DNA from 4 places in the Paenibacillus sp. FSL R7-0302 genome. Region 4 is predicted to be linked to each of the others. Evidence: riboswitches for the same ligand, from Rfam matches in the RefSeq annotation. Region 4 holds a riboswitch; each other region holds the start of a gene.

Region 1 (8,060 bases), on a different contig from region 4:
TGGAGACTTCATTGAAGATCACATCGAAGCGCTTCGCATCCATCCCGGCAAAAATCCCGTCCCATTGCGTCTCAATGAACTCCGGCTTCACACCTAAACGCTTGGTCACTTCCTCAGCAATCTCAACATCGAAACCTGTCAGCTTGCCGTCCGCATCATGGAAGGTGAACGGTGCGTAGGTTCCTTCGGTTCCGATGCGCAGCTTGCCGCTGGCTTTGACGGCCTCCAGGCTGTTCTGCTCCCCGGAAGCTGTACCCTCTGTAGCCGCTGCTGTGGGTTCATTCCCGGTATTGCCGCCCGTTGCTGTCTTGTCCGTATTGTTGTTTCCGCAAGCCGCAGCCGTGACCATGGTCAGGAGCAGCATAATAGTCAGACTTAGTTTTTTCATTCGATGAATCCCCTCTCATATCTTCTCTTTAGATACCGTAATTACCGGCAAAAAGAATAGTAACACTGAGGCGTTACCTGCGTCAATGATTTTTTCCGATTATATTCATCGGATTTGTATAGTATTGATTTTCCATAGCTTAGCTTGCCCCAATTTCGGCTCCTGCATCAGAATATTCAGAAGAGAAAATAACAAAAAGCGACCCTCCGGCAAAAGGAGAATCGCTGCTATATGGATGTTACAAGCTCTGCTTCTATATGGTGCATTACTATACGTGCATGATTTCCGGCGTTGCCTGTTCCTTAGAACGTTCAGTCCCGGAATGGCGGCCCCGTCGCAGCAGCAGTCCAAGGACCGCACCGCCAAGCGCGACAAACATCATAATGTGGAACGTGTCCGCGAAGCCCTGCGACAACACGGTCTGCTTGGCCAGCAGGAGTGCTTCCTGTGAAGCGCCTGCGGTGCTTTTACCGGCAGCCGCCGCTGCCTCCTGCATCTCGGTACCGCGTGCCGTTGTTCTTGCCGTCAGAATCGTAACCAGAGTCGAGACGGCCAGCGAGGTAATCACCTGCTGCATCGAGTTTGTCAGCGAGGTTACCCGGTTCACCAGATGGCTTGGCGCCTTGTTGAGCAGATGCGTGTTCATCGGCATCATCATCAGTCCCATTCCGGCCCCGCACATGATCAGCGGAAGGATCAGATCGCGGCTCTGCGTGGTAAGATCCACATGGGAATACTGGAATAGCGCGCCGGAGACCAGACTGAGACCGCAGACCACGAGCCAGCGCACACCGATCCGGTCGAACAGTATCCCGGCAATCGGCATCATCAGCCCGGAAGCGATCGCTTGCGGCAGCAGCGTCAGACCGGTATCAAATGCGCCGAAGCCGCGGGCCTGCTGCAGAAATTGCGGGAGCAGGAATAACGCGCCGTATAAGCCGAACTGGGCAATCCACTGCACGATGATTCCTGTCGTGAAATCTACGGATTTCAGAATCCGCAGCTCCAGCAGTGGTGTCTTGGAGCGCAGCTCGGCGATGACAAAAGCGATTAGTGCCACAGCGCCCAGCAGCAGCCCGATCAGCGTCTTCTCAGAGGTCCAGCTCTGCGCGCCCTGGCTGACCCCGTAGGTTAGCGAAGCAAAGGCCAGCGGTCCAAGAACCATACCTAGCTTATCCATGCCGGGCACGCTGTTCTTCGCCGCACTCGGCAGCTTGCGCAGTCCGATCAGCACAGCGATGATGCCAATCGGAATATTAATAAGGAAGATCCAGCGCCAGGAATGGTATTCAACCAGCCAGCCCGACAATACCGGACCAATAGCCGGAGCGAACAGGACGGGAATGCCCATAATGCCCATGACTACGCCGACCTTACTTTTGGGAGCCAGTCTGTATACATAGGCCATTCCGACAGGGAGCACACAGCCGCCGCCCAGTCCCTGAATAACCCGGAAAACAATCAGCCACTCGGCGCTGCTTGGTGTAGCGCACAGAATCGAGCCTATCGTGAACACAACTACCGCCGTCAGGAAGACCGTCTTGGCCCCGAACCGGTCAGACAGCCAGCCGGACAGCGGAATAACGGAAGCCTGGGCCAGCATATATCCGGTAACTACCCACTGCAGCGTATGCAGATCCGTCTTGAAATCCACCACCAGCCTGGACAAGGCTACGTTCATCGCCGTACTGTCCAGTACAACCATAAATACTCCTGCAATGATGGCCAGCAGCGGAACCAGAATGCCGGACAGCCGGAAATCGGCTTCCTGCTTCAAGGTCTGATCCATGTCTCTTCTCCTCCTGAGCTGTCCGCGTTCTAGATTGACCTGCGGGCAGATTGTTCTATATAATGAGTGAACGGACAACTGTCCGTAAGCGCAATTCATAGTCTACGGACAATTGTCCGTTGTGTCAATTCTTTTCTGAAAGGGGTTCTCATGAAAAAGCCAGACACCGATGCTGCGCAGCTCCCGCGCTCAGCTCCGCAAGCCATAGAATCCGCCCCGCCCGAGTCCGCCGATCCTTATGTACAGCGGATTCTTGAAGCTGCCCGCCAGTTGTTCACCGAGAGCGGTCTTGAGGCGGTCAGCATGTACAGCATTGCCAAGCGGGCAGGCATAGGACAAGGCTCCCTGTACCGCCGCTTCATGGACAAGGGTGAGATCTGTTCTGCACTGCTGAAGGGCAGCGCAGATCAATTCCTGTCCGGGCTGGAGCAGCAGGTGGCTGCCAGTGCCGGTGAAGCTCCGGCTCTCGCTCAGCTGCAGAGCAGCATTGAGCAGATTGCCGATTTCATTGAGCAGTATGCCGAGCTGCTGAATATGATCAAAGCCGAGTTCACCGGCAAGAAGCAGCTGACCCAGTTTGAGCATCCTTTTTTTCAGCGGCTGGGGGTGATGATGACAGAGCTGCTGCAGCGCGCTGCGGCGGGCGGTGAGCTGATTGACATTGATCCGGCCTTTGCGGCCACAGCCTTAATCTCTGTCCTCAGCCCCGATCTGTACCTGTATGAGCAGAAGCGGCACCATTCCTCCAAGCTGGACATCTCCCGGGGCATCGTCACCTTGTTCGTGACCGGTCTGGCGAAGCGCTGACCCGCCTGATCTTTACAAGACAGGAATTTGTGGTATATTAAGTAGCAATTACGAATTCAATAGCAACATTATTCACTAGGGGAGTCGGCCGACTGAGACGGAGCTTAAGCTCCGGACCCTTTGAACCTGATCTGGATCATACCAGCGGAGGGAAGTGGAGCAGAATGTATCAGTGGTTCCCGTCACAGGGCCGCAGCTGACTGTACCTTCCGCCCCATTCATTCCTCCGGGAATGAATGGGGCTTTTTTGTGCTCACCGCAGTATCTATATCAATCCGGGGAGGCTTCGTACATAGTCTTATGATCAACATTAGCAATCTATCCTATGCTTTCGGGACGGGCTCGTCCCGTACCCCAGTCTTCTCAGGGCTATCCATGAATGTGCAGCGCGGCGAATTCATTTCTGTCGTAGGCGGAAGCGGATGCGGCAAAAGCACCTTGTTCAAAATCATCGCCGGCCTGCTGGAGCCGGACAAAGGCAGGATTACGCTGAACGGAGCCGAGTCCGCTGCAGCAGCGAAGAGGCTGGGCAGTGTGGCCTACATGCCGCAGCAGGATCTCCTCCTGCCTTGGCGCACCGTGCTGGACAATTGTCTGCTGCCTTGGGAACTCAAGCGCAGCCGTCCCAAAGCGGCCGCCGTGGCCGAGATCCGTACCCTGCTGCAACGCTTCGGCCTTGAGGGAACCGAAGGGGCTTATCCCCAGGAGCTGTCCGGCGGGATGCGCCAGCGCGTGGCGGTCCTCCGCACCGTGGCGGCGGGGAATGATCTGCTGCTGCTCGATGAGCCGTTCGGGGCGCTCGATGCCATTACCAAGCGCTCACTGCAGCGCTGGCTGTTGGAGTTATGGGCAGAGCTGGACAAGACGGTGCTGTTCATCACCCATGATCTGGAGGAGGCGCTTCTGCTCAGTGACAGAATCTATCTAATGACGGGCAGTGGCGGCAGCGGGATGCAGGAATTCCCAGCCGGTCTCCCCCGCCCGCGTCATCACAGTCTGAATTATGAGCCGCAGTTCGCCGCCCTGCGCCAGGAATTGGAGCTGAAGCTATATGAGAACCGCCGCTCCTAGAAGATTGCTCCAGCATTACGGTCCGGCTGCCCTGCTCGCCCTGCTGACGCTTGCAGTCTGGGAGACTGTAGCCCGGCTGGGCCTGGTTCCTCCCTTCATCCTTCCGGCTCCGTCTGCGGTGTGGATGGCATTGATGGAAGACCGCCATCTATTGTTCGGGGTACATCTGCCCGCCACACTGCTTGAAGTGCTCACAGGCTTCGCACTATCCGTGGTCTGCGGCAGCCTGCTGGGAATCGCCATGCACCTGTTCCGTCCGCTGGCCAAGGCGCTGTACCCGCTGCTGATTATCAGCCAGACGGTTCCGCTGATCGCCCTCTCTCCCCTGTTCATCATGTGGTTCGGCTACACCCTGTGGAGCAAGGTCGCCGTTGTCTTCCTGACCGCTTTCTTCCCGGTGGTCATCGGCACCTATGACGGGTTGTCCAAGAACACGGACGCCTACCGGGAGCTGCTGCTGACATATGGCGCGAACCGCTGGCAGATTCTCGGGAAGGTGGGCGTTCCGCTGGCTTTACCCTCTTTTTTCTCCGGGCTGAAGCTGTCGGCTGTGTACTGTGTGATCGGTGCAACTATTGGGGAATGGCTTGGGGGCAGCCAGGGGCTGGGCTATTTCAGCCGCAGAATGGCCGGGAATCTGCAGAGCGCCAAGATGTTCGCCGCCGTTGTCTTATTATCCCTGCTCGGTATCCTGCTGTTTCTGGCAGTCGCCGCGCTGGAGAAGATTATTCTGAAGAAAAGAGGACGTTATTCATGACTACTATCCGCTATACCCGTTATCTGCACCATGCGATTTCAAGGCCAGCCATGCTGCTGTCTGCTCTGCTGCTCTGTATGCTGCCTGTCCTGGCAGGCTGCGCCAATACGGACAGTCCGGCGGCCTCTGGCCCCCCGGCTGCTGCACCCTCTACCTCTGAGGCCGGGGCTAAAGGCGGGGCCCATAAGCTGACGATTATGCTCGACTGGTATCCCAATGCTGTTCACTCTTTTTTGTATGCGGCAGAGGCTGAAGGCTATTTCGCTGAGGAAGGTCTGGAGGTTGAGATTGAGATGCCGGCCGATACCAATGATGCGCTGAAGCTTGTTGCTGCGGGGAAGGTGGATCTGGCACTCAGTTATCAGCCCCAGGTGCTGATGGCACGGGGTGAGCAGATTCCAGTCAAGTCGATTGCCGCGCTGGTGCGTCATCCGCTGAATCATCTCATGGTAGCCGCAGACAGCGGCATTACCCGCCCCGGAGAGCTGTCCGGCAAGCAAGCCGGATATTCCTCCGTCCCGTTGTATGAAGCCATGCTGAACACGATGGTCAAAAGCGACGGCGGGGACCCTTCCTCCCTCAAGCTGGTGGATGTCGGCTATGAGCTGATCCCTGCTCTCTCCACCGGACGGGTGGATGGCATTATGGGCGGGTTCATCAACCATGAGCAGCTGATTCTGGAGCAGGAAGGCCATCCGGTCCGCTCCTTCAATCCCGTGGATTACGGGGTCCCGGATTATTATGAGCTGGTGCTGGTCGCCAGTGAGCAGGGACTGCAGGATTCACAGGGCTTTTATCAGAAATTCGTGGATGCCATCAGAAAAGGCCAGCAGTATACTGCCGGTCACCCGGATGAAGCGCTGAAGCTGCTGCTTGCCCATCAGGAGGATACCGCACCGCTGGATGAAGCCATTGAACAGCGCAGTCTGGAGATCCTGCTGCCGCTGATGGATGCCGGTTCCCAGCCCTTCGGCTATCAGGACAGCGCTTCATGGGAGAAGGTGAACCAGTGGCTGAGCGAGAACGGTCTGCTGGCTGCAGAAGTGGATGTTAAGAATGCTTTTATTAATTTTTAAATTATGCCTACAGGAGGAATTCATATGTCTTATCTGTCCAAAGTACGCCAAGCGAACCCGCTGGTGCATAATATCACGAATATCGTAGTCGCTAACTTCACAGCGAACGGGCTGCTGGCTCTAGGAGCCTCGCCGTTCATGGCCGATGCCATCGAAGAAGTAGCAGATGTCGCCGCCATGTCCGGGGCAGTGGTGCTGAACATTGGCACGTTGAATGAATCCGCCATCGCTTCCATGATCGAGGCAGGGAAGGCTGCGAACCGCCACCAGGTGCCGCTCGTGCTTGATCCCGTTGGAGCTGGAGCTACCGCCTACCGCACGGACGTTACGGCGGGGCTGCTCCGTGAGCTTCAGCTTACTGCCCTGCGCGGCAATGTGGCCGAGGTTGCCAATGTGGCCGGGGAGAGCTGGGCCAGCAAAGGCGTGGATGCCGGAGCAGGCGAAGGCGATGTAGTCGCTCTGGCCAATAAGGCGGCGCAGAAGCTGAACTGTGTCGTGATTATCACCGGCAAGGAAGACATTATCACAGACGGCAAGCGCACTTATATCGCCAGCAACGGGCACTCCATCCTGACCCGGGTGACCGGAACCGGCTGCCTGCTCAGTGCTGTGGTGGGTGCATTTCTTGCCGTAAGCGGCGGGGAGGTACTTGAGGCGGCTGCCGAGGCTCTTTCCTTCTATGGCGTGGCAGCAGAGCTTGCCGCTGAAGCGGCTGAAGCCCAAGGTCCCGGCAGCTTCCAGACCTTGTTCCTGAATCAATTGTCGCTGGTGACCCCGGAGCAATACAGCAGCCGCTCACGGCTGAAGCTGCTCGCCGAAGCCTAGACCGTACAGCCAAAGGAGAGAACAAGATGACTATCATACGCAAAGCGTTGACCATTGCCGGCTCCGACAGCGGCGGCGGGGCCGGGATTCAGGCGGATTTGAAGACGTTTCAGGAGCTGGGAGTGTACGGCATGTCTGCACTTACTGCACTCACCGCCCAGAATACACTAGGTGTCCAGGGTGTCTTTCCGATGGAGCCGGAGACCGTTGCCGCCCAGCTGGATTCGATTGGCAGCGATTTGGAGCCGGATGCCATTAAGACAGGAATGCTGTTCAGCAGTGACATCATCCGCGTTGTTGCCGGTAAAGTGCAGCAGTACGGCTGGCAGCACAAGCTGGTGATCGATCCGGTCATGGTCGCCAAGGGCGGCTCACAGCTGCTGCTCCAGGAGGCAGTACAGGCGCTGATTACAAGCCTGCTTCCGCTCTCGCTGGCCATCACCCCCAATCTTCCTGAAGCAGAAATGCTGACAGGTATGAAGATTCAGGGCCGGGAAGACCGGGAACAGGCGGCAAGACTGCTTCATCAGATGGGACCCGAATATATTATCTTGAAAGGCGGACATGACTCTTCAGGAGATGAGGCCGTGGATCTGCTCTATGACGGACGGGAATTCCAGTATATGTCCAGCCCGCGCATAGCGACGAAGCATACTCACGGGACTGGCTGCACCTTCTCGGCTGCGGTTACGGCAGGTCTTGCGCTGGGCCATTCCATGCCTGAAGCCGTCCTTACCGCCAAGGCCTTCATTCAAGCGGCGATTGAGGATAGTCTGAACATTGGGGCCGGGCAGGGGCCGACGAATCATTTTGCTTATGGGAACCGGATGAGAACTAGGGGGATACTGCTATGACACGGATACACAACGAGGATATGCGCAGATTGCTGAAGCTGTACTTCATTATGGGCAGTGTAAACTGCCGCCAATCACCGGAGGACACTTTAGCCGCTGCTGCCGCTGGGGGCATCACTCTGTTCCAGTTCCGGGAAAAAGGTCCCGCTGCGCTCAAAGGCGCCGCACTGCTACGTCTGGGGCAACAGCTCCGGCAGATATGCCGGGCCTATAACATCCCGTTCATCGTGAACGATGATCTGGAGCTTGCCGCAGCATTGGACGCCGATGGCATCCATGTCGGCCAGGATGACCTGCCTGCCCGGCTGATTCGGGAGCAGCTCGGTGAGCATAAGATCATCGGAGTCTCCGCTCATAATCTGACGGAAGCCCGGCAGGCTATCGCGGACGGCGCCGATTATCTCGGAGTCGGTCCTGTCTATCCTACTTCGTCCAAGGATGATGCCCAGGCCGTCCGGGGAACTACTGTCATTGAAGAGCTAAGACGAAGCGG
Region 2 (8,060 bases), on a different contig from region 4:
TCGGTCTTCCAGCGCCCGCCCTCTGGCCACTGCCCGGCGCACATCGCCCGGCAGGTTCGTGGAGGTCTCTACAATCAAATTATAAATGCTCTCTTCAAAATGCTGCATCTTCATTCAGTCTCCTCTCCATCTGGTTCAAGCGGCCCTAACTCTGGTACAATTAGTTACTATAATAGCACATTAAGCTGCTCATGAAAGGGGTTACTTCAAAATTGAACTACCATTTCTCCGCCTATCTCTACCGGCTGCAATATATCCAGCGCTGGAGCCTCATGCGCAGCACCGCCCCGGAGAACGTGGCGCAGCATTCATTCCAGGTCGCCCTGCTGGCGCACATGCTGTGCACCATCGGCAATGCCCATTTCGGCCGGTCGCTGAACGCCGACCGCGCATCCACGATGGCGCTGTTCCACGACGCCACCGAGGTCTTCACCGGCGACATCGCTACGCCGGTGAAGCATAACAACTCGCGTCTGCTGTCGAGCTTCCGCGAGATGGAGCAGGTGGCCGCCGACCGGCTGGCGGCCATGATCCCGCCGGAGCTGAGCGCAGTCTATGCGCCGCTCCTGCAGCCGCACACCAGCCCGCCCGGCTCCGAGGATGCCGGACTGCTCCGCTACGTCAAGGCAGCGGATGTGCTGGACGCTTACCTGAAATGCGTCTGGGAGGTCGCCGCAGGCAACCGCGAATTCGCCGCTGCCAGAGAGCAGACTGCCGCGAAGCTGCATGTACTGGAGATGCCTGAGATGGAGTATTTCCTTAAACACATGGCTCCGGGCTTCGAGATGTCGCTGGACGAGCTGACTTCCAGTGCGAGTCAGGGACAGTCTGCCGGACAGCCTGAATCTATAGAGTAGATAGAGTACACACATACATTTGGCCCATCAGCCTTCGCGCTAGCGATTGTATTCGGTTTTTCGCATACATCCTGCCCACGAGCCTTCGTGGTAGAAGGAGAAGTCAGCGTGAGCAGCCTACAACCCATATACAATGCAAATAACCCGCCATGAAGCGGGTTATTTGCATATGGTCAGGTTAAGTTAGACACGGTTAGTCTAGTCAAGTTAAGTTAAGCACGATTAGTCAAGTCAGTCTAAGTTCATTCAGTTTGGCTGTTCAGGTCAAGCTGATTCGATATACCTGATCAGTTTAAGTTGCACCCGGTTTGGTCACATCAGGCTCTCAACCAGATTCAGCTTGCCTACCTCAACCCAAGCGGCTCGGACAGGATATCCCAGTCCTTGAATACCGGCTGGAGTCCTTGCGAGCGCAGCATCTCGGCCATCTCGTTCACGCTGCGGTTGTCCGAGATTTCAAACTGCGGCGTTCCCCCTTCCAGGGAATGTCCTCCCACTTCGGTGGATACCCCGGCGGACATCTTCGTGATGCCGAGCTGGACCAGATGATCGCGCAGAGCGGCAGGCTCGCGTGTGGACAATGAGATGCCGGAACGCGGCAGGAACAGGCGGTACGCCAGGATGATCTGCACCAACGCACGGTCGGTAACATCGCTTGCCGGGTTGAATTCGCCTAAGTAAGGCCGGAATCGGGGAGTCGACAGCCCGATTTCGCATTCCGGGTACTTGTCCTGCAAATACCTCGCATGCAGCGCAGTTGCCAGCGCCTCCTGGCGCCATTCGTACATGCCGAGCAGAGCCCCGATATTTACCGAACGGAAGCCCGCCTGACAGCCCCGCTCGGGAGCATCCAGCCGGTTGCGGTAGACACGTTTGGGTCCTTTGATATGCAGCGCACGATAAGTCTCCTGATGGTAGACCTCCTGATAGAGCGTCAGACCGTCCACACCGGCTTCTCTGAGCTCAGCATATTCGGCTGTCGAGAGCGGATTCACTTCAATGCTGACGGAGGAAAAATAGCGGCGCAGCACGTTCACGCAGTCCCTCACATAACCGGCCGGACTGTCATTCCGGGATTCTCCGGTCAGGATCAGAATGTGGCGCAGGCCCGTGGCAGCGATGATCTCTGCTTCCCTGGCGACCTGCTCCAGCGTCAGCTTTTTGCGCGGAAAATCATAGATCGAACTGAAGCTGCAATACGTGCAGTGATTCACGCAAAAATCAGCCAGATACATCGGTGTAAACAGCTGCATCACATGGCCGAAATGCGTACGCGTTAACCGGTGCGCCTTCTGCGCCATCTCCTCCAGATAAGGCTCCGCTGCCGGTGACAGCAGTGCCATCAGCCCCTCTTCATCGACCCGCTCTGCACGAAGCGCACGCTTCACATCCTCTGCCGTATAGCGGCTCCATAGCGTTCCGTAAGGAAGCTGCTCCAGCCGGGTCATCGTCTCATAAAAGCTCATAACCGTTCTCTCCTCCCTATTCCATCTGTCAGGCCAAGAACCCGGTCAACGGTGAAGAGGCTGCCGCCGTCTCCTCTACGGGCCCTAGTCCAGCGAGATAAGCCTTGCGCCCTGCAGCTACCGCGTCACGGAAGGCTTCTGCCATCAGCAGCGGATCTGAGGCGGTGGCAATCGCTGTATTAAGCAGCACCGCTGCGGCACCCATCTCCATCGCCTCAGCCGCCTCGGACGGTCTGCCGATTCCGGCATCCACGATCACCGGCAGCTCCGTCTCGGAGATCAGAATGCGGATCAGTTCCTTGGTCTGCAGTCCGCGGTTGGACCCGATCGGCGCTCCCAGCGGCATCACGGCCGCAGCCCCCGCTGCCTTCAACCGCAGGGCGGCGGACAGGTCAGGACTCATATACGGCAGCACCACGAAGCCCTCAGCTGCAAGAATCTCGGTCGCCCGGATGGTCTCGGTGTTATCCGGCAGCAGATATTTCTGGTCGTTGATGACCTCAATCTTCACCCAGTTCCCCAGCCCCGCCGATCTCGCCAGCCGGGCAATCCGTACTGCTTCCTCTGCGGTGCGCGCACCAGAGGTATTAGGCAGCAAGGTCATATGGGAAGGAATATGGCTGACAATATTGTCACTGCTCTCCGGGTCCACCCGGCGCAGAGCAACGGTAATGACCTGTGAGCCTGATCGCGTAATCACCTCGGGAATGAGGGTGTTGCGGCTGTATTTTCCGGTGCCAATGAACAGTCTGCTGGTTAGAGTCACTCCGCCAATCATCAATGAGTCTTGCATGTTAACGCCTCCCGGAATAAGTCTTCTTGTTTAGCCTCCGCCTACAAAATGAACCAGCTCCACCCGGTCCCCCTCGCTGAGCAGTGTCTCTCCATAAACCTCTCTGCCGGCAAGCTCACCGTTCAGCTCGACAATCACCAGCTTACCGGCCCATTCGGGCCGGGACAGCAGATCCTCCAGCGTCCGGCAGCTCTCTTCAATTCTTTGCCTCTTCCCGTTAACGGTCACATTCATGCCTGTTCACCTCCTGCTGTGCCCTGTGCTTGAGCCATATCCAGCGCTTCAGCCAGCTCTGCTGCCCTGTGGACCGCTTCCCTGTACGCCCGGGCCGCTGCCACAGGGTCCGGGGCTCCGCAGATCCCCGACATGACGGCAATGCCAGCCGCCCCTTGGGCTAACACCGCCCCGGCATTCCCCGGGGTAATCCCTCCAAGCGCAATCAGCGGGATGCAGCTCCAGCGGACGGCCTCTGCCAGCTGCGCAAGTCCGCGTGCCTGCTGTCCCGGCTTACAGGCCGTCGGGAACACATGCCCGTAGAGGCAGAAGTCTGCTCCCTGCCTTCCAGCCTCTGCCGCCTCTTCCCGCGAGTGTACCGATCTGCCGATCCGCAGGTCCGGTGCAAGGCCGCGCACTGCGGCTGGAGGAAGACTGTGCCAGGCTAAATGTACACCGCCTGCCCCGGCGGCCAGGGCAACATCGATCCGGTCATTAATGACCAGCTTCGAAGGCGGAACCCCGGCCTGAAGCATCTGCTGCGCCGCCGCCAACAGTTGGCGGGCGGGCATGGCTTTTTCGCGGAGATGGATATAATCCACTATAGAATGTACAGCCACGGCCCATTCGGTCAGCGCTTCAGGCGGCAGCCGCCCGTCCGAGACCGCATGAATCTCATACAACACTCTTTCGCCTCCCGTCTGCTCCAAGCCCGCTTTGCACCACCCCGCAACACAAAAAAGACCGCTCCCCGTAAAGGAAGCAGTCTGGAATAAAAGCAGGAATACCGGGATTAGCCGTATACCCCCGCTGCATTATTCGTTCTCCACTTCCCTACGCTGGTATAAACCAGATCAGGTTCAAAGGGTCCGGACAACTACGCCCGTCTCAGCCTTGCGGCACCCCTAGTGATCGTTCTATGCGGTTGTTTCGTCTTGCTTGTTGTATATTAGCATATTATTTCTGTTAGGGCTATACCTATCTCGTCTCACAAAAGCCAGCCTCCCGGCTGGCTTCTCCACATTTGCTGAGCAAATTGTGTAATACGTATGGTTACACTGCTTCTTATCCGTTCACAACCTCGCCGCCGTTCACATGCATCACCTGCCCGCTCACATAGGAGGAATCGTCCGAAGCCAGGTACACATACGCCGGTGCCAGCTCTTCAGGCTGTCCCGGGCGCTTCATCGGCTGGGTGCCGCCGAACTCACTGACCTTCTTAGCGTCAAAGGTTGACGGGATCAGCGGGGTCCAGATCGGTCCGGGAGCTACCGCATTCACGCGGATGCCCTTATCCGCCAGATTCATCGACAGTGACCGGGTGAAGCTGAGAATGGCTCCCTTGGTGGACGAATAGTCCAGCAGCTGCGGGCTGCCGCGATACGCCGTGATGGAGGTGGTGTTAATGATGGTAGCGCCTTTTTTGAGATGAGGCATGGCAGCCTTGGTCAGATAGAACATGGAGAAAATATTCGTCCGGAACGTACGCTCCAGTTGCTCCGCCGTAATGTCCTCAATATGATCCTGCGGATGCTGCTCCGCCGCATTGTTGATTAGAATGTCAAGCTTGCCGAGTCCTTCAACGGTTTGACGAATCAAGCTCTGACAAAAGCATTCGTCCCCGATATCCCCGGCGATCAGAATACACGTTCTGCCCTCCTGTTCCACCTGGCGCTTGGTCTCTTCCGCATCCTCATGCTCGTTCAAGTAGGAGATCACCACATCCGCGCCCTCCTTGGCAAAATGAACGGCAACTGCACGCCCGATCCCGCTGTCGCCTCCGGTAATGAGCGCAGCCTTGCCCAGCAGCTTGCCTGCTGCCTTGTACGCCGGTGTCTCAAACTCCGGAAGCGGGTTCATCTCACTTTCAATTCCGGGGCGCTGATCCTGCACCTGCGGTGGTAAAGTTTTGACAGGTTGCTTGCTAGTGTCTGGCATAATCCATTCTCCTTTCGCTGTCCACAGTATTGTTGATCAATCATGTTAGCATGGCTTAAGGTCTGGTGTTTATGCATCAGGCAGTGTGCCTGCTTGGCTCTACGTTATGTTACTTACCACACTTGGCAGCCGCCCAAACAAGTAATCTTCATTCAACGGTTCCTATAGCGGAACGATAGTCAGTAAGTAAGGAACGTTTCCAAAAAGATTATTATCTATATCCGCTAAGGGGAATGACCTATACTTTGTGGGGAACAACGGCAAGATCATATCGAAATCATACTAGCAGGAGGGTATCGCACAATGAATGCAAGAATCACCTTATCTCCGGTCACCCCGGACGATATCGATTTCATCACAGATCTGGAAATGAGCGTTTCACTCTGGCCCTTCGAGGATATGATTCCAACCGACAAGGAGGCCGTCCGGAAGACTGTGGCGGAACGAATCCAGAGCGACTGGCATAGACAATTCCTGATCAGGCTAGCCACTCCCGAAGCAACCCCTGTAGGGGAACTGAGTATACATTGGTATGTAAAAGAGCGCGAAAGCTGGGAGCTGGGCTACAGCCTTTTCCCAGAATACCGGGGGCAAGGCTACTGCACCGAAGCTGCGCAGCTGGCCTTGAAGCTTGCTTTTGAAGAATGGAAGGCCCACAGAGTTGTGGCTATGTGCAATGAATACAATACCTCATCCATCAAAGTGCTGGATAGGTTAGGCATGGTCCGCGAAGGCGTATTCCGGGAAGAAATACACTGGAACAACCAGTGGGTGAACCAATACTTTTATGCGATGCTGGACCGGGAGTACCGGGCGATTACCGGGATACGATAAACGCACGGCCTACGCGGCGCGCCCGGTCCAATTGTGGACATTCTGTTTTTAGGCACGCTCTATTCATCTTCCTTCACAATTGCATCCTGAACCTTACCCGCACCCATAACCTTCGTTGACGTATTCAGAATCGCCTGCGTCACCGTTGTCCCTTCATCTAGCTCTATCTTAACCCCTGTTGCAGAGGCAGCGGTCTTAAGCGTGCGTATGGAGCCTTTTTGCAGGTGGAGGACGGGTCCTTTGGCTTCAATGTTCACATCTCCGAAATTGCCGTTAAGCGTCACTACGATCCCGGCTGCAAGGCCGGATGGCAGATCAATATCTGTGAACCCTTCTCCGGTACCCTCCCCCTCTTCCAGATTTACACCGGACTGTACCGACAATGCCTTCACCCAGGTTGTACCTTCGGTGACCAGGCGGGCAGTTCCACTATTCTTCTGCACAATCACTTGGTTCATGGTTGTGTTCTTTAGCTGCACTGAGGGATCTCCGCTGCCCTGTATGATGACCTTGCCTAGTACTTCAACACTGTCCAAGTTCACCTCTCCGTTGCCGATTCCTTCCTCCAGGACCAGGTCTCCAAAAATCTTCAGATTCTGCAGCAGCACATCATAGCCGGATACAGTGACATTGTTATAGTATTTGATGGCTCCTGGTTCAAAGCTTCCAAGCCCCTCAGAATGGCTGATAGTTACACTCTGCAAGCCGCCGCTTGTGACATTGTAGTAATCCAGCAGTGCAATCGCTTCGGCCCGGGTCATCGCCTGTTCTGGAGCAAACCGCCCGTCCGGGTACCCCTTCATTCCTCCGTCATTGATCAGTGCAGCGACATCGGCTTCACTCCAGCCTGCAATCTGATCCTTATCGCTGAACATGGATAATACCTCCGTGCTTCCCGTCTCAAAATACATCATTCTGCTCACCATAATCGCCGCCTCCTGGCGCATAACGGGATCGCCCGGACGAATCGTGCCTCCGTAACCCTTGATGATGCCCACTTCCAGCGCTTTCGAGATTTCTTCGTATGCCCAGCTCGTCTTAGGCAGATCGCTGAAATCAGCCTTCACCTTGCTCTCAGCCGTCAGCCCGGCCAACTGGTTGATTAACGCGATAAATTCCGCTCTAGTGATCGCCTGATCCGGCCGGACTGACCCGTCCGCGAATCCCTTCAGCCATCCCTGTTCCAGCCAGCGGCTCATCTGCTTCTGCGCCCAGTGTCCTTCATAATCGGCTGCCGCAGACATATGCCCGGCTGAACCCAGCAGCAAGCCCAGACTCAGCCCGACCGTTACTAATTTTCTTCCTATCATTACTGCGCTCACTCCTAAGTATGTATGTGATGCCAAATGAACCAAGCACCTAATCATAGTGTAGCGGAATACACAGCCGTTGGGAACAATATCCAACCATGTGCATCCAGACATGCGAAACAGCCCTGGAGGCCGAGGCTTCCAGAGCTGTTATCACACTGCCCATCCGGCAGCAGGTTATTTAGATAATTGTGTTGTAGACCATGAAAAAGATCATGACGACCAGCGAGACCATCAGCAGCAGACTCATGGTACGAATCTTGGCAGTCTCGGCAGAGACATCGCGGTTCTCTCTCATGCCTGCCGCAGCAAGGCGCAGAGGCTTGGTCATAATCCCGCCGAACGCGAACATAGCCAGCAGAAGCACCGTAACAATGATCATCCAGGGTACAGAATACTCGCCCTTAGTCATCATGTAGCCGCCGGTCAGCAGCTGAATTACCAGCCCGTATTGGGCAAAACGGTTGAATCCGCCGATTGCACTGAGCGTGCCTTCCTTCGCCGGGGAGGACAGCTTAGCCGTCCCGCTTAAGATAAACGGCAGCACCAGATAGAAGCCAAGTGCCAGTGTCCCGATCATATGCAGAAAAAAGAAAACATGACCCATCATAATCTCCTCCAATTTCAATTTGCGGGGCTCCGGCAGATT
Region 3 (8,060 bases), 320 kb from region 4:
ATGGAGGGCACATTCTGGCTGAGGATCAGCAGCGGATAGATCGCTCGCTTGACCCAGGGCAGCAGATGCAGCAGCAAGGCGGTGAGCAGGCCGATGCCTGTGCCGACCGGGAAGCCGATCAGGGTCAGCCGCAGCGTGGCGGCGGTGTGCTCCCAGATCCCGGAGGCGTTGTTCTTCGATTCACGCGCGATATCCGACGGGCTGGGCAACTGGTAAGCCGGGATGTCGAACAGCATGACCGATAGCTGCCATATCCCGACAAAAAAGAGGACCGCCACAAAGGGCGGCCACACTAGCTTCCAGGTGCTTCTCACGGCCGGTATTTCTCCGTCAGCTTATCCATGCTGATGCCGCCCGGATTATGGGCGATCTTGATCTGTGAGATGACACTAGGACTGCCGGAAGCGATCAGCGCCTCATGCATGTCACGCACAATATCCAGCAGCTCGGACAGCTCGCCTTCCATTGTAGTCTCCAGCGGATTCACCTGATGCTTCACGCCTGACTTTTGAATGACCTCTATAGCCTTGTCCACGTAAGGGATGGAATCCTCGTTGTTCGGTGTCTTGGGAATTACCTGAATGCTGAGCAGTGTGTTAGCCATGATCAATCATTCCTTTCAAGTTAGGTATAAGATTCCCGCCATGCGGGCTCATTATGATTCCGGCAAAAATTCATTCGTAAACGTACTCTCCGCATCCAGCGGCTTATCCAGCAGCTTCAGGCCGTACATCCAGTCGGCGTAGTTCTTCCAGATCTCAAGCTTCTGCTCACCCCAGCGCGGGGCGTCGTCCTTGTATTTCGGGCTAAGCCATTTCTGGCTGGCCAGCACCAGCTTGGGGTCCAGATCAGGGACAGCATCAGACAAGACCGTCGCGGCTTCTTCCGGGTGGTCGATGGCGTACTGATAGCCTTTTGACGTAGCCTTCAGGAATGCCTTCACCACTTCAGGATGCTCGGCGATCTCCTTCTCACTGGTGGTCAGGACTGGTGTGTAGTAGTCCAACTGCGGAGCGTAATCCTTCAGATACAGCATATCCAGCGGCTCCCCGCGCAGCTCCGCTTCCACGCCGGTCCAGGCATAGAAGATCCAGGCGAAGTCAATATCCCGCTTCACGGCTGTAAAAAAGTCCGCTTCGCCGATATTCACCAGCTTCACCTTGGAGACATCCCCGCCTTCGGGGTCCATGATGGCTTTCATGGCAGCCTGCTCCGCAGGGGAGCCCCAGCCTCCGTATGTTTTGCCTTCAAAATCCTTCGGCGTCTTAATATTGCGGTCCTTCGGAGCCGCGAAGCCCGAGGTATTATGCTGAATGATTGCAGCAATCGATACCAGCGGCACATCCTGCAGACGGGCCAGGGTCAGCGCCTCCTGGGCGCTGATGCCGAACTGGGCTTCACCAGAAGTGACCATTGTGTCGGAACCGGCAGCACCAGGCTGTACAATCTGCACATCAAGACCTTCCTCCGCGTAATAGCCCAGCTCCTTGGCAGCATACAGGCCGGTATGATTCGTGTTCGGCGTCCAGTCCAGGGCAATCTTGACCGGGGTCAGCGCCTTAGGTGCATCCGTGGGTGCGGCTGCGGTTGCATCAGGTGCAGCCGTGCTGTTACCGGCAGCAGGTGCGCTGGCCCCCGCATTGCCGCTGTGGTTCCCGCCGCCACATCCCGCTACGGTGAGCAGCAGCATGGAGCTGAGCAGTAGTGTGACTGTTTTTTTGACTCCCATTTCTCTTTCTCTCTCCTTCCAGCAACCCCTGGTCTTCAGAGCTTACAGAAACCTTATTCCTGTACATCCTTAGAATCAAAAAAGCGTCCCGATGATCGGGACGCCAGTGACTTGCGTGAGGGGACTTCAGCTTCAGTACCGCTCAAGGCACTGTGCTGAATGAAGATTCCTACGCTGGCATTATCCAGATCAGGTGTAAGGGTCAGTATCTTGTGGGATACAATCTCAGCCGGCCAATTCCAGCACCCCTGGTTCTATAAAGTTCACGGGTATTGCTATGTTCTTACGGTGTATTATAGACGGCAGTCCTGCCGTTGTCCACCCTCTGTGTCTTAATCCCTCGTATAATGCCGCTTCTTGCGGCGGCTGCGGATGCCGTTCCAGATCTCTCTCAGCGTTAAGCCGACACTGACGGTGATCCCCGAGAAGGTCAGGAACAGAGCCAGATACTCGAACGCGGAGTACTCCAGCATTTTGCTCCAGTCGATCTGGCCCTTCAGATCCTCGATGACCTGATTCATCCCGTATATCCCGCTGATGACCGTAAATACGGTGAGCACCATCAGGAGCGTATCCCGCCGTTTGGCCTGGAATTTGTCCTGGTACTGGAACAGGTCATTCAGGGTCATTTTCACCTCATCGAACAAGGCATCATTGCCATACACCTTACGCAGCTGAAAAAAAATCTCCCGCCCCTGCGACTGCGAGATCAGCTCCAGAAAATAGAATTTGGCCGAGAATTTGTTGATCAGGAAGATCAGATTCTCGATCTCGTCGTTGTCGTGGTTGATGCGCAGCCGGGAGTGGAGGTTGGCGAGCTTCAGCAGCACGATTTTATGAAAAATACTCAGCAGCATTCCGTAATAATACTCGCCGTACATCTGGCTGATCAGCTGGGCGGCAATCTCCGGCTTCGCCCGGCTCACGCAGCAGAAGGTCTGCTCATTGGTCATATAGTAGGTGTCCGGCCCCCAGCGGCTATAGCAATGCTCCCGGGTATACTGCTTGATATAGTCTGGATCACTTGCGCTCATATAGGGGGTGCCGTCGATGCTCAGACCGTCCACTTGGGAGGCCCGGTAGAGCAGCTCGACACTGATCTCTTCCTCATCCTCCGGGAGATTAACGCCGTAGAAGGCCTGCACCAGCATCCGTTCATCGACGAAGAAGGGCAGGGTCTCGAAATAATTGCCATTCGTCTCTGCAGGATCGAGATACGGCTCCAGCCCGGCTGCCAGATGCCTGAACACGAAGTCCTCCACCCGGGCAAAAGACTTCTTATGACAATGGATGAAGGTATGCTCATCCTGAAAGCTTACATCCTCCAGGTTGCGGAACCGGTCGGCGAATTCGAGCACCATGCTGAAGGGGAGATTCTCCTCCTCAATAGCCACTCTTACCGTCAGGAAGCCCAGCTCGAACGGGCAGAGGAACACATCGGTCGACAGCACGCGGAAGGGAATCGTCTGGAAGGGCATTTGAAGCCCGCACAGCAGATCATTGGCCCGGGAAAAGCGGCGGAAGGAATCCCTGTCCTTCTCACGCGGAAACAAGACATGAGCGGCAAACGGAAGATAGCTGCGCTCCATTTTCTCATGGGATACACAGTGATTCTCTCCGTAATAGGCATGCTCCAGTTCTTTGTTCTCAAGAAAAAAACGCGTAAATCCATCCTCCTGAAGACTCTCAATCAGCTCTTGATCGACTTCCGCCTTAATCGAAAAGGGGAAAATGAATTGCAGCAAGGCGGTATGCAGAGTGGGCTCGGAATGCAGTTCAGCCATGTGTGGGTTCCATCCTTATTCACAGAATATGGACCTTGTTGTATACAATTACCCGATTCTCCAGGCGGTTACGCTCAGCACGAATAACAGCGCGGCAAAAGCGGCCAAAAGTCCCGAAGTCTGGGCGATCTGCAGATGATCCATGGACCAGCCGGTCAGTAGCGGCAGTACTGCGCCGCCAATTCCGCCGGAGGCGATCATAATGCTGGGCGTCGATTCTTCCGCGCCGGGCAGCAGCTTACTGGAGAAGACCAGCGCGATCGAGAAGATGCCGGACATGAACAGGCCAAGCAGCAGGATGATCGCAAAAGCGGCAAGCCGGTGACCGGCGAACGGGAAAATAACGAGCAGCAGCAAAGCGGCAAAGCAGCTGACGAGCACATAGATGCGGTAGGAAATTTTCTCGGCGATGACACCGGCGAACAGTCTGCCCGCCGACATGGCGAGCCAGAAGAAGGTCACCGTGAGTGCAGCCGTGGCCTCGCTCATGCCCAGCTTCGCGATGAAGATCGCCGGCATGAAATTCACCAGGCTCATCTCAGTGCCTACATAAAGAAAGAAGAACAGAATGAACAAGCCAAGCACCACCCATTGCTTGCCCTTGTAGGGCAAGGACAATCTTCTGGTGGTTCCCGTTGCCGCAGCGCGGTCAGGGCGGGCAGGCCGCTCATTCAGCGCGCTGTCCAGCGGGCCGAAGCTGCTCTTCGCCCAGAAGAGCAGCGAGAGGAGGGAGCAGGCGGCAACGATCAGGAAGGCCAGCCTCCACTGCCCTGCGGCAATCAGCGGACTGGCCGCCAGCGGCATGAGCAGCGCCCCGACACCGAACAGCACCTCCAGCCGGCTCATGGCAACGGCCGTTCCTTCGGTGACTGCGGCTATAATAATCGTGCCGATGACGGCTTCGATCATCCCGAAGCCGAACCCTGCGGCTACGGCAATTACGTACATCCAGCCCCAGGGCGGGAGGAAGGCATAGGCAATCTCGGCGCATAGCAGCAGGCCGGTGGCAATCAGAATGCCGCCGCGCTTGCCGAACCGCCGGTTCAGCAGCGGCGAGACCAGTACGCCGGCCAGGAAGCCCGCGAACTGGCTGAAGATCAGCTCGCCCCCTGCACTGTAGCTGCGGTCATAATGCTGGAGCAGCACTGGCAGAATGGAGCCCAGCACAACATGGGCGAGGCCGATTACGAAATAGGAGAGACAGCCGATCCAGATTAGTTTTTTCAAGAATAAGACTCCTTATGAATCAATTTATGAACAGATGGCGGGATTCAGAATGAACGGGAAGGGTACACTATATTAGGCACAGGTTAATCATAAATCCAAACCAAGGACGTGAATATATAAACTTATATTCACATGAATTTTGAAGGGAGCTGTGACGTCAATGGATAACAAAGAGCTGGAGAAAACAATCATACAGGTGCTGGACGACAACAGGTTCGGTTCCTTCGGCACGATTGAGGCCGGTAACAAGCCTAAGGTGCGTTACATGGCGGTATTTCATGACGGGCTGTCCATCTATCTGGCAACTAACCGCAAGACGCATAAGGTAGAAGAGCTTCAGGATAATCCTAATGCTTGTCTCTTGCTTGGCTATGAACAGGGCGGCGGCAAGGATGTACTGGAGATTGAAGCTACGGTTGCCGTGACGAAGGATGACGGCTTGCGCTCTAAGGTATGGAATGAGTCCCTGGAGAAATGGTTCAAGGGACCGGATGATCCCGATTATGTCATTCTTGAGCTGTCACCTTCACGGATTGAATATATGGGCAAGAACGGTGAGCACGGGGTATGGCAGTCTTAATCGGCTGTCTCCGGTAAAAGGATTGTGGTGGCCGGGAACCGGTGAATCTCCCGCCTAAGCCTAAGTACTGCATAGCCCGGCAATCCGGGCCTCTTACGGACCTTCATGGTTCATAAGGGGCTCTTTTTGCGGCTTCTTTCCTGATCGTGCCGGAGGAATCATGCTATAATGGCCTCAGGTTATCGACATCATGAGGCGGAGGGGATTGCCATGAACTGTGTTGATTGTGCTGACATCGACCCGATAGAGGATCAAGGGGAGCTGAAGCTCCGCCCCTGCTCTGATCCGCTGGCTGCTGCCATCCGGAATGCCGGTTATGAAGCATTTGAGACAAGCAAGACCTGTATCATTCCATATCATCGTAAGGAAGAGCTGTTGAAGCTGATAGAAATGCTGGTGGCGGCTAAGGACATAGCGGACTCCTTATCCGTATGCGTTAAGAGCAAAGGTGCCCCTGCGGCTCCGGACCGGTGGCTGACCTTCGATCAGCTGAAGGTCCGCTTCGCTAACGAGAATCTGGTGTCCATCATTATGAGCCATGATTTTTGCAGCCACATGCAGCCGATTGTGAATTTCAGCGAGGAGATTGTCGGCTTTGAATTTCTGCTGCGCCCGCTGCCCCAGGGCAGTTATTTTCAGCCCTATGAGCTGTTTGAGATTGCCCGGCGGACAGGGTTTCATTCCTTCCTTGACCGGGCCGCCCGGATCTCGGCGATAGAGACCGGCAGTAAGCTGCTGCCCAAGGGCATTAAGCGGTTCATTAACTTCCTGCCCTCTTCTATTTATAATCCCAAGTATTGTCTGACTCATACCTTCGAGGCGATCCGGAGGCTGGACCAGAACCCGGAGGATTATGTATTTGAAGTAGTGGAGACGGAGCAGATCAGCGATATTGCACATCTGCGCGCCATCTTCGCCGAATACCGCCAGCAGGGGATGCGGGTTGCACTGGATGATGTAGGCGCGGGCTACTCGACGGTTGAGCTGATGTCCAGCCTCCAGCCGGATTATGTCAAGGTTGACCGTAGCCTGATCAGCTTCTGTGACCGGGATGAGGGGAAGCAGCGGATGCTTAGAGAGATCATCTCCAGGGCTGGCGAATTCGGTGCAAGCCTGCTGGCTGAAGGCATTGAACGCCGTGAGGAATTCCTGGTCTGCCGTGATCTCGGTATGGACCTGGGACAAGGCTATCTGTTCGGGCTGCCGGAGGATAAGCCGCCGGGAAGGTTCGGAATTACGGCCTGAACAGCAAGTATGATTCTCCCCGGATACCGGCAGACCTCAAGACTGCCGGTATCCGGGGATTTGTTTTGCCAGTTGAAGGAAGAAAGGACGGAGAACAACGTGAGTGTAACCCTATTGTACGTAGAAGATGACCGGGAGATCGGCAGTGTCGTAGCGGCAGACCTGCGGGAACGGGAATATGCTGTGCGCTGGCTGGAGAGCGGAGACGGGGCGCTTGAAGCTGCAGAGGGCTGCCAGCTTGCGATTCTGGATGTGATGCTGCCGGGGCTGGACGGCTTCACCGTCGGCCAGCGGCTGAAGCGGGCCTATCCGGAGCTGCCGGTTCTGATGCTCTCGGCGCGCACCTCCATTGACGATAAGCTTCAGGGGCTGGACTTCGCCGATGATTATCTGACCAAGCCGTTTCATCCCGATGAGCTGGCGGCGAGAATCGAGGTTCTGCTGAGAAGAAGCGGAGCTGCCGCGCCGGCTCAGTTGACCCTTAAGCATCTGGTTGTCAGACCGGGGAGCAGTGTGGTCACGGAAGCCGCGACCGGACGGGAGATTATGCTTACCGGCAAGCAGTTTCAGATCTTCTCTTATCTGCTGCGGCACCTGGGCCAGATTCTGACCAAGGAGCAGATCTATGAGGCGGTCTGGGGGGAGAGCTACATCGAAGGCGACAAGACGCTGATGGTACATATCCGTTATCTGCGCGAGAAGCTGGAGCTTGATCCGGCCGCGCCGGAGATTATTGAGACGGTGAGGGGAATCGGCTACCGGGTGAGAGGGTGAAGAGGGCAGGGCGTTTCCAGCTGCTGCACCGTTCGCTGCTTTTTCGCTATCTGCTCATTATCGTAGCTGCACTGCTGTTCGTGCCGGTTGTTATTCCGCTGACGATTGCTCTGTACAGTATCTTCGGGGGGCTTACTCATACAAGTCCACCCGGGGAGTATAAGCAGTATTCCAGTGTGGATACGCTGGAGATGATGTGGCATGAGGAAGCCCGCAAGCTCCTTGACCAGTCCCCTGCGGATATCACCCGGCGGCTGTCGGCCTTAAGCGAAGCCTACCCGCTGTCGAGAATATTCTGGGTCGATCATGCGGGCATAACACAGCTGGTGACAGAGCCCTCAGGACCGCCGCTGCTCCAGACGGGAGAGGCTCCGGCTGTTCCCGGCCGGTGGAGCGCTGCTGAAGCGGTATCCTTCATGAAGGACAGTGCGGCACTGAAGCCGCTGGCGATTGTCGCATTTATAGGAGACCGGGCAGAGGCCGCCGAGGGCTTCATGGTTATGCAGATTCCTGAGGATATTACGGAGAGCAAGTATGCGGCAGGATTGGATAAATGGTATACGATGGCCATGCTGGTGTTCTTCCTTCTGTTCATCACCAGCTCCTGGCTCTTCTTCATCATGATCCGCAGAAGGCTGCTGCGGCTGCAGACCGCTATGGCGTTCACCGGGCAGGAGGGCTTGCCGCAGATTGTTCCGCCGGGGAAGCCGGATGAGATCGG
Region 4 (8,060 bases):
CGCCTGCCTTGGCGGCATCGAATACTTCCTTCGCAGCGATTTTTTCAACAGTGGACAAGGAGGTCCGGTCCCCGCGTGCTACAGCATCGTTCGCCATACGGATAATGCCTGTCGCTGAGGAAACGGTTTCCAAACAGCCCATGTTCCCGCAGCCGCACTGGATCGCTTCCAGATCGGGCACCACGGAGATATGTCCAAGCTCGCCGGCCAGACCGGCAAAGCCCTGATACACCTTACCATTAATAATAATACCGCCGCCGACACCCGTACCGAGCGTATAGCAGACACAATTCTCGATGCCGCGCCCTGCACCGCTCCAGGCTTCGCCCAGTGCAGCCACGTTGGCATCATTGTCTATTTTGACTGGCTTGTTCAAACGACCCTCCAGAATGGAGCGGATCGGCACATCTCTAAATCCTATGTTGGGCGCAAGGATGATGATACCTTCACGAATATTCGTAAATCCGGCCAGTCCCGCACCCACACCAGCCAGCTGGTCCCAGGAGTACGGAGAGTCCTCCACAATCTGGCGTACATACTTCTCGATATTATCGATGACAGCATCGACGCCATCCGCAGTCCCTGTCGGACCTTCGTAAGTGTGCAGCAGGCTTCCCTCGGCATTACAGATTCCAACCTTAATCGTGGTACCACCTAAATCCACGCCAACGTAGATATGTTCAGACATGTTACAAGCCACCTTTTTCTATGCTAAAATAGTTAATCCTACGTACCCACTATAATAGAAGCCTCCCCTGCGGTCAAGGAAAGGCGATACACCCGGGGCAATGGACTTCAGTTCTTATTTGTTAACAAAAAGACTTTCTCACCAGGCAGGCAAGAAAGTCCGTTCATTCTCTTCTATTGTAGGGTGCCAGATGCCTTAATGCTATTCGGACAAAATTCGCTTCTGGCCCTCCAGGGCACGGATCGGTGCAATATTCTGGGTGAATTCCAGCGTCCCCATATAACGGCCGTCTGCATCCCGTACAGCGAAATAACGGATATAGATGAATTTATCCTTGATGTTAATCCAGAAATCCTCGGCATCCTTCACTCCCGCCTTGAAATCAGCGAGCAGCTTCTCGACAACATGCACGCTTTGCGGCGGATGGCAGTTCTGTACGGTGCGGCCGATAACGGCCTTCGTCCGGGCGAAGATCCTTTCCTTGCCATGCGAGAAGTAGCGGACAACATCGTTCTCATCGATAAAGGTGAGGTCCACCGGCAGATGATTCATCAGCGTCTCGAGCTGGTGGAGCGACAGCAGTCCGGTCTCGAACCGGATGAAGCCCTGCGGGGACAGGCCTTCCCCTTCTTCCGCCGGAACATCAGCACCCTCAGGCTCCGCTGCACGTTCCGGTATCCATTCCTGGTCGGGCGCAGTCAGGCAGAAGCCGATTTCATCGCTTTCGCGGGCGATCCGGACCCACTCATCCTCAGTCAGCTTATCCAGCGCCATCGGGAGCAGAATATTCTCCTCCTTGAAGATCATCTCATTGACTTCCTTAATGATCTCCTCCAGTGCGGCTGTAATCTGCCCGCTGTCCCCGTTATAGGCGCTAAGCGCCTTCTTGGCTTCCTTGATCATATTGCGGATTCCGTCATCCACTCCCCACATTACCTTCGTAGGACCGTATATGCCGTACTTCTCCAGGTAAGGGAACAGCAGATTCTCCTTACGGCTGTAGTGCTTGTCGAGATCCAGCAGCAGACTAAGGTCCTCCAGCAGCTTGAAAATAATCTCCTCGCTGGCGTTCTTCTTGAACTTATCTGCATGCAGCTCCAGCCGGAAGTTGACCAGACGCTCGATCTCGCGGTTCTCCAGCTTGAACGTATGCACGGGATGACCGGGCTGCTCCTCGGGCTTAGAAGAACGGTGAATCTGTTCAATCGAGCCTTTGAAAATCGCCGTATGCACAGAGCAGAGGCGCTGTACTTCCTCTACCGGAATGCCTTCCTCGGTCATCAGGGAGTGCTCCATGGCGGAGATTTCCTCCACCGTAACATCGCCTACCGCCTCTTCAAATCGCGCCTTAACCTCCTCCACGCTTTTGCCCGCATGCAGCTCCTTGATGATCTCTCTCAGCATAGCCTGGCGGCGTGTCTGTTCCGGCACATCGACCTCGCGGTTATTAATCAGTTCGCTCATCGCAATCTCTCCTTCTATTCTATAATCTCGAAACCATGCTGCCAAAAGGCCCGCCGAACGGTTTCCAGCTCTATTTTCTTTAACTTCATTCCTTTAGACAGGGTCATGAACCGTCCTGCGGTCTGCAGCATTCCAGGCTTCGCAATATCACGGAATCCCAGCTCTACCATGATCTCCACCACTTCCGGGTGCCTGGTTACCAGCTCAAAGACCGATTCATCCAGCTTCAACGCTTTGCTCATCCTTTTGCACACCTCACTAATGAGAACTCTTCTCAAGCAACAGCTTAGCATAGGTCACAGAGGTGAATTGTGATTGTAATCACTAACTATAAAAAGACTATCCCCGCAAGCCTTTCAGCTTGGGAGATAGCCTAAGAATGTTGCGATTCCGCTATATTAGCAGCTAAATTACAGTGATTTGCTCCATCTATGAGAATTACGGATATCATGCGAAATCCGCATGCTGCAGAATTTAGGACCGCACATCGAACAGAAATGCGCCTGCTTCGCCCCCTCTGCCGGAAGGGTCTCGTCATGATACGCGAGCGCCCGTTCCGGGTCGAGGGAGAGATGGAACTGGTCGCGCCAGCGGAACTCGAACCGCGCCTTGGACAGCGCATCATCCCGGTCCTGCGCCCCCGGATGTCCCTTGGCGAGGTCTGCGGCATGTGCAGCGATTTTATAGGTAATGACGCCTTCGCGCACATCATTCTTGTCAGGCAGGCCTAAATGCTCCTTAGGTGTAACGTAACACAGCATCGCCGTCCCGAGCCCCCCGATTATCGCTGCCCCGATGGCCGAAGTGATGTGATCATAACCGGGTGCAATATCCGTAGTCAGCGGGCCGAGGGTATAGAAAGGGGCTTCGTGGCAGATCTCAAGCTGCTTGTCCATATTCTCCTTAATCTTGTGCAGCGGCACATGGCCCGGACCTTCGACCATGACCTGAACATCGTGCTTCCAGGCTAGTAGCGTCAGTTCTCCCAGTGTCTCCAGCTCGGCGAACTGAGCTTCATCATTGGCATCGGCGATAGAGCCGGGACGCAGGCCATCCCCCAGCGAGAAGGCCACATCATACGTCTTCATAATCTCACATATATCCTCGAAGTGTGTGTACAGGAAGTTCTCCTGCTGATGAGCCAGGCACCAGGCGGCCATAATCGATCCGCCCCGGGATACGATGCCGGTCATTCTCCGGGCAGTCAGCGGAATATAGCGCCGCAGTACCCCGGCATGAATGGTGAAGTAATCCACTCCCTGCTCCGCCTGCTCAATCAGCGTGTCACGGTAGAGCTCCCAGGTTAAATCCTCGGCTATGCCGTTCACCTTCTCCAGCGCCTGGTATAAGGGCACTGTCCCGACCGGCACAGGAGAATTGCGGATTATCCACTCCCGGGTGGTATGGATCTTAGAGCCGGTGGAGAGATCCATGATGGTATCTGCCCCCCAGCGGGTTGCCCACCGCATCTTCTCCACCTCTTCTTCAATAGAAGAAGTGACCGCAGAATTTCCGATATTCGCATTGATCTTCACGAGGAAGTTACGGCCGATAATCATCGGCTCACTCTCCGGGTGATTGATATTGGCCGGAATGATGGCGCGGCCTGCGGCCACCTCATCCCTTACGAACTCCGGCCGGATATTCTCACGGATCGCAATATACTCCATTTCCGGTGTTATGATCCCTTGCCTTGCATAATACAGCTGGGTCACATTGCCGCCTGCATAGGCCCGCCGGGGATTCCTGCACAGTCCTGGATGAGCTTCTGCGGCAGCCCCTTCTCTGCGGATTCCGTTATCCTCCGGCCGGACGGCTCTTCCGGTGTATTCCTCCGAATCGCCGCGTTCCTCAATCCAGCATGAACGGTGCGGCGGCAGTCCCCTCCGAATGTCCGTCTCCTCCGCGGCATCCGTGTACATACCGCTTGTGTCATAGACCCGCAGCGGAGCATTGTCCTCTTCCCCGGCAACGCCTTCGGTTCTGCTGAGGCTGATCTCCCGCATCGGAACCCGGATATCCGGGCGTGAGCCCTCCACATACACTTTACGGCTCGCGGGGAATCCGGAAAGATTCACCTCTTCGTTCTTGAGCATTCCTGTCATTTCAATCTCCTCCTCTTCGCTCTGTACACTCATCAGATAAGAGGTCACGCAGCAGATTGAGCTGAAGAATCTATAGATTCCTGCAAGTCAAAAAGCCGCTCCACCTGGAGCGGCTTTATTAAAGGAACAGCCAAATAAGACTGTATTCAAAAAAGGTCCGACTCCACTTTCCTACGCTGGTATGATCCAGATCAGGTTCAAGGGTCCGGAAATTCAATTTTCCCGTCTCAGCCTATTCAGGCTCCCCTAGTGGGTATCTTATCTAATTAAATGCATTCTACCAGTTTGGGTAATTGTTGTAAACCCGTTATTTGTCCAGCGATTCGCTCCAGTCGTGCACCATCGTGCCTTCCAGGAACTTCTCAGCATCCATGGCGGCCATACAGCCGGTCCCTGCTGCCGATATCGCTTGACGGTAACGCGTATCCTGCACATCGCCGCAGGCGAATACGCCTGGGATGTTGGTCTCGGTGGTACCCGGGTTCACCACGATATAGCCATTAGCATCCGTGTTGATTTGCCCGCCCAAGAAGGCTGTGTTCGGTGTGTGTCCAATCGCTACGAACACGCCGTCTGCTTCTACCAGCTCTGTCAGACCTGTCTCATTATTAAGCACCGTAAGGCCCTTCACTCCGGTCTCTCCTACCGTTACTTCAACCGGTGTGCGGTTCAAGGCCCAGGTTACCTTACTGTTGTCACGCGCCCGGTCCTGCATGATCTTCGAGGCCCGCAGCTCGGGACGGCGGTGAACCAGCGTTACGCTGGACGCAAAGCGGGTCAGGAAGCTGGCTTCCTCCATGGCGGAGTCTCCGCCGCCGACGACGACAATCTTTTTATTACGGAAAAAGAAGCCGTCACAGGTCGCACAGGTGCTGACCCCGCGTCCCACATTCTCCTGCTCGCCCGGGATGCCCAGATATCTTGCAGAGGCCCCGGTTGAAATAATAACTGATTCTGCTTCCAGTACACCCATCCCGTCCACTGTTACCTTGAACGGGCGCTGTGAGAAGTCCACCGACTCCACCCAGCCGTTCTTGAATTCAGCGCCGAAGCGTTCCGCCTGCTTGCGCATATTGTCCATCAGGTCCGGACCCAGAATCCCTTCAGGGAAGCCTGGAAAGTTCTCCACTTCTGTCGTCGTTGTCAGTTGTCCACCCGGCTGCAAGCCTTCAATGACCAGCGGGCTCAGGTTCGCACGCGCCAGATAAATCGCGGCAGTCAGCCCGGCCGGGCCTGTTCCGATTACAATCGTTTTGTACATTACATTGGCCTCCTTACAAGTAGGTGTTCTTACAACAGCAATTGCTTCAAATACGGGTAGTGGACGGCGATAAGCCGCCGGTTCCGGGCAGCATCCCCTTGGGTCCGGGAGCAGCCGCAGGCTCCTGCTCTTCGCCGGGCGAGCCGCCGGCTTCATTCAGGTTCTCCCCGATCAGCCGCTGAAGGCTGAACAATGCCGCCTCCTGCAGGCGGTCCTCCTTCAGCGGCTCCTGCTCCAGAACTCCGCGCAGTACCTCGGACATCTCCTCGTCCTCAATCCAGCGGAGAGCCTCGGTCACCTGAAGCTTCGTAGCGGAATCGCCGTAGCGCAGCGCCCAGAAGAACGAGGCGCGCAGCAGCGGATTATTCCGCACTTCTTCAGTGAATCTGCCCGTATTGCCCTTCCACTGCTTCAGCTGCTCCTGGAAGGGCAGCTGATAGTTATAGCTGACTGCAGGCATAGGCTGTCCTTCTGCCCGGGCCTGCTGGAGCTGGGACAGGAAGAACGCCGGGACAGCGGAAGCAGGGTCCAGCTTGGCTGCCTGTCTCCAGCAGCGCAGTGCCTCATCATGTCTTCCGCTATTGCTTGCCGCCGCCGCACAGTAATGATACAGCCCGGCGTCTCCGGCGACCTCCTCGTCCTTCAGCAGACGGCGGAAATGGCTGTAAGCGGCAGCGTGCCGGCCCAGGATACCCATGGTTGTAGCCATTTTGAATACATGCTCCTGATGGAACGGCACTGTTGCTTCAAGCATACCCAGCAGCGTCGCAAGCTGTTCCTTATCTCCTGCATACTGCAGGAAGATGGCCATATTGCACAGAGCGTGCAGATTGCCGGGGTCTTGCTTCAGCACCTCATTCAGACATTCCTTCGCCTTGGCGAACCGGCCCATATAGAAATGAGCCAGTGCCAGATTATTATGCGCAGCCAAAAAATCCGGGGTGCCCGCAGTGATCTCCTCCAGCAGTTCTACAGCCTGAGGGAACTTACCCTCCTCCAGCAGACTCCGCGCCCGGTCATGCTCTACGACTCCCTCACGGCTGCGGATACGCACCAGCGGAGCAGGCCGGTTCAGCTCATATTGCAGCAGCTCCATCAGTTCTTCGGATTCGGTCATGAACTCGCCGTTAGCATCCTCTTCCAAGTAAGTGACCAGCGAACGCTCCGCCTCTTCAAAGCTTTCCATATTGGCGAAGTTATTAGCCATGTAGAAATGGCATTCCGTCATAGCGGGGTCGATCTTCTCCAGAACATGGATAAGAATCTCGTTAGATGCGGTATAATTGCCCATCTCAGATAATATACCCGCCATATTGCAATGATTCACCGGATTATCCGGCTCATATTCAACAGCTTTGCGAAAATTTCTTAATGCCTTATCATATTGAAAGCGGTCCAGCGACCGAACGGCTCTTTCAAAGAAAAAATTGGCATCCAGAGTGACCGGAATGACATTACTGTGCTCCGCGACATTCTCTGAAGTTCTCTCTATCATGGAAGCAAGGCACCTCCCTTGTTTCAGCTTCCCTAGCCTTACCTGTTCGTTTCCATTTATGGTCTCGGCTGTCTTCTTCACACAGTATACCACATGTGGCAACGAGATTCTCAAGTCTCAGGGAGAGAGCTGACGGGAGGGAAAAGCTCAAGTGGAAACGGCTTTGCCGTCCTTTCAGGGACGGCACCCGTTTCAGCGAGAAATAGAAGGATAGGTTATCTTGTGCCTCATTCACAATAAAAAAGACGCGGGAGTTAAATCCCCGCGTCTCTGAACAGCTTATCTATGGAACCGCCCTCGATAATAATACGCGTGGCCTCAGCCAGCATGGGAGCTACCGAGAGCACTGCGAATCTGCTGGAATGCTCATCCGGCAGGGCAATCGAATCGGTAATGACAATCTCGTCGATATTGGGATGATCCATCCGCTCAAGCGCATCCCCGGAAAACAGTCCGTGCGTAGCACAGACGATACTGTTCCGGGCGCCCCGCTCCTTCAGGCCCTCCACCACATTGACGATAGTCGTTCCGGTATCAATAAGATCCTCTATAATGATCGGCGTCCTGCCTTCCACATCACCAATGACATGCGTAATCACCGATTCATTATGCGCCGGACGCTTCTTGATCATGATGGCGAACGGCGAATCCAGCCGGCTGGCCAGCTTCTCCGCCATAGACGCGCGTCCCGCATCCGGGGAGACCACGACCAGATCGGTAAGCCCCTTCACCTTCAGATAACCGCTGATCAGATCAAGCGCAGTCAGATGATCCACCGGAATATTGAAGAATCCCTGTATGGCTGCAGCATGCAGATCAATCGTAATGACGCGCGTTGCGCCGGCGGTGGTCAGCACATCGGCGACCATTTTGGCCGAGATCGGCTCACGTGGTGCGGACTTACGCTCCTGCCGGGCGTACCCGTAATAGGGAACGATAATGTTCACCGTTCTGGCCGATGCGCGCTTGGCGGCATCAATCATGACCAGCAGCTCTACAAACAGCTCGTTAATCGGATGAGCCAGGGATTGCACCAAAAATACGTCG

Evidence for each region. Region 4 has a riboswitch for thiamine pyrophosphate ahead of thiC (phosphomethylpyrimidine synthase ThiC). Riboswitches for the same ligand answer to the same signal wherever they lie in the genome.
Region 1: another riboswitch for thiamine pyrophosphate. It lies ahead of MKY96_RS14380 (ABC transporter ATP-binding protein); the one in region 4 lies ahead of thiC (phosphomethylpyrimidine synthase ThiC).
Region 2: another riboswitch for thiamine pyrophosphate. It lies ahead of MKY96_RS18510 (thiamine phosphate synthase); the one in region 4 lies ahead of thiC (phosphomethylpyrimidine synthase ThiC).
Region 3: another riboswitch for thiamine pyrophosphate. It lies ahead of MKY96_RS26745 (ABC transporter substrate-binding protein); the one in region 4 lies ahead of thiC (phosphomethylpyrimidine synthase ThiC).

Annotation. Positions count from the first base shown of each region.
Region 1 covers NZ_JBBOWB010000001.1:3,283,710-3,291,769, forward strand. Annotated here, with positions in the region: gene MKY96_RS14365 (amino acid ABC transporter substrate-binding protein) at 1-388, opposite strand, end outside; gene MKY96_RS14370 (DHA2 family efflux MFS transporter permease subunit) at 657-2,177, opposite strand; gene MKY96_RS14375 (TetR/AcrR family transcriptional regulator) at 2,328-2,984, shown strand; TPP riboswitch at 3,052-3,154, shown strand; gene MKY96_RS14380 (ABC transporter ATP-binding protein) at 3,285-4,055, shown strand; gene MKY96_RS14385 (ABC transporter permease) at 4,036-4,812, shown strand; gene MKY96_RS14390 (ABC transporter substrate-binding protein) at 4,809-5,888, shown strand; gene thiM (hydroxyethylthiazole kinase) at 5,892-6,713, shown strand; gene thiD (bifunctional hydroxymethylpyrimidine kinase/phosphomethylpyrimidine kinase) at 6,740-7,567, shown strand; gene thiE (thiamine phosphate synthase) at 7,564-8,060, shown strand, end outside.
Region 2 covers NZ_JBBOWB010000001.1:4,256,066-4,264,125, forward strand. Annotated here, with positions in the region: gene MKY96_RS18485 (fumarate hydratase) at 1-108, opposite strand, end outside; gene yfbR (5'-deoxynucleotidase) at 213-857, shown strand; gene thiH (2-iminoacetate synthase ThiH) at 1,202-2,323, opposite strand; gene MKY96_RS18500 (thiazole synthase) at 2,352-3,116, opposite strand; gene thiS (sulfur carrier protein ThiS) at 3,147-3,350, opposite strand; gene MKY96_RS18510 (thiamine phosphate synthase) at 3,347-4,015, opposite strand; TPP riboswitch at 4,144-4,246, opposite strand; gene MKY96_RS18515 (SDR family oxidoreductase) at 4,395-5,267, opposite strand; gene MKY96_RS18520 (GNAT family N-acetyltransferase) at 5,571-6,101, shown strand; gene MKY96_RS18525 (S-layer homology domain-containing protein) at 6,161-7,411, opposite strand; gene MKY96_RS18530 (hypothetical protein) at 7,593-8,018, opposite strand.
Region 3 covers NZ_JBBOWB010000002.1:236,140-244,199, reverse strand. Annotated here, with positions in the region: gene MKY96_RS26755 (ABC transporter permease) at 1-314, opposite strand, end outside; gene MKY96_RS26750 (thiamine-binding protein) at 311-604, opposite strand; gene MKY96_RS26745 (ABC transporter substrate-binding protein) at 656-1,729, opposite strand; TPP riboswitch at 1,879-1,989, opposite strand; gene MKY96_RS26740 (hypothetical protein) at 2,062-3,513, opposite strand; gene MKY96_RS26735 (MFS transporter) at 3,562-4,740, opposite strand; gene MKY96_RS26730 (pyridoxamine 5'-phosphate oxidase family protein) at 4,901-5,320, shown strand; gene MKY96_RS26725 (EAL domain-containing protein) at 5,531-6,565, shown strand; gene MKY96_RS26720 (response regulator transcription factor) at 6,665-7,339, shown strand; gene MKY96_RS26715 (sensor histidine kinase) at 7,336-8,060, shown strand, end outside.
Region 4 covers NZ_JBBOWB010000002.1:552,341-560,400, forward strand. Annotated here, with positions in the region: gene MKY96_RS28020 (ROK family glucokinase) at 1-688, opposite strand, end outside; gene MKY96_RS28025 (DUF438 domain-containing protein) at 890-2,152, opposite strand; gene MKY96_RS28030 (DUF1858 domain-containing protein) at 2,167-2,394, opposite strand; gene thiC (phosphomethylpyrimidine synthase ThiC) at 2,563-4,257, opposite strand; TPP riboswitch at 4,409-4,515, opposite strand; gene trxB (thioredoxin-disulfide reductase) at 4,565-5,518, opposite strand; gene MKY96_RS28045 (tetratricopeptide repeat protein) at 5,565-7,013, opposite strand; gene MKY96_RS28050 (ribose-phosphate diphosphokinase) at 7,268-8,060, opposite strand, start outside.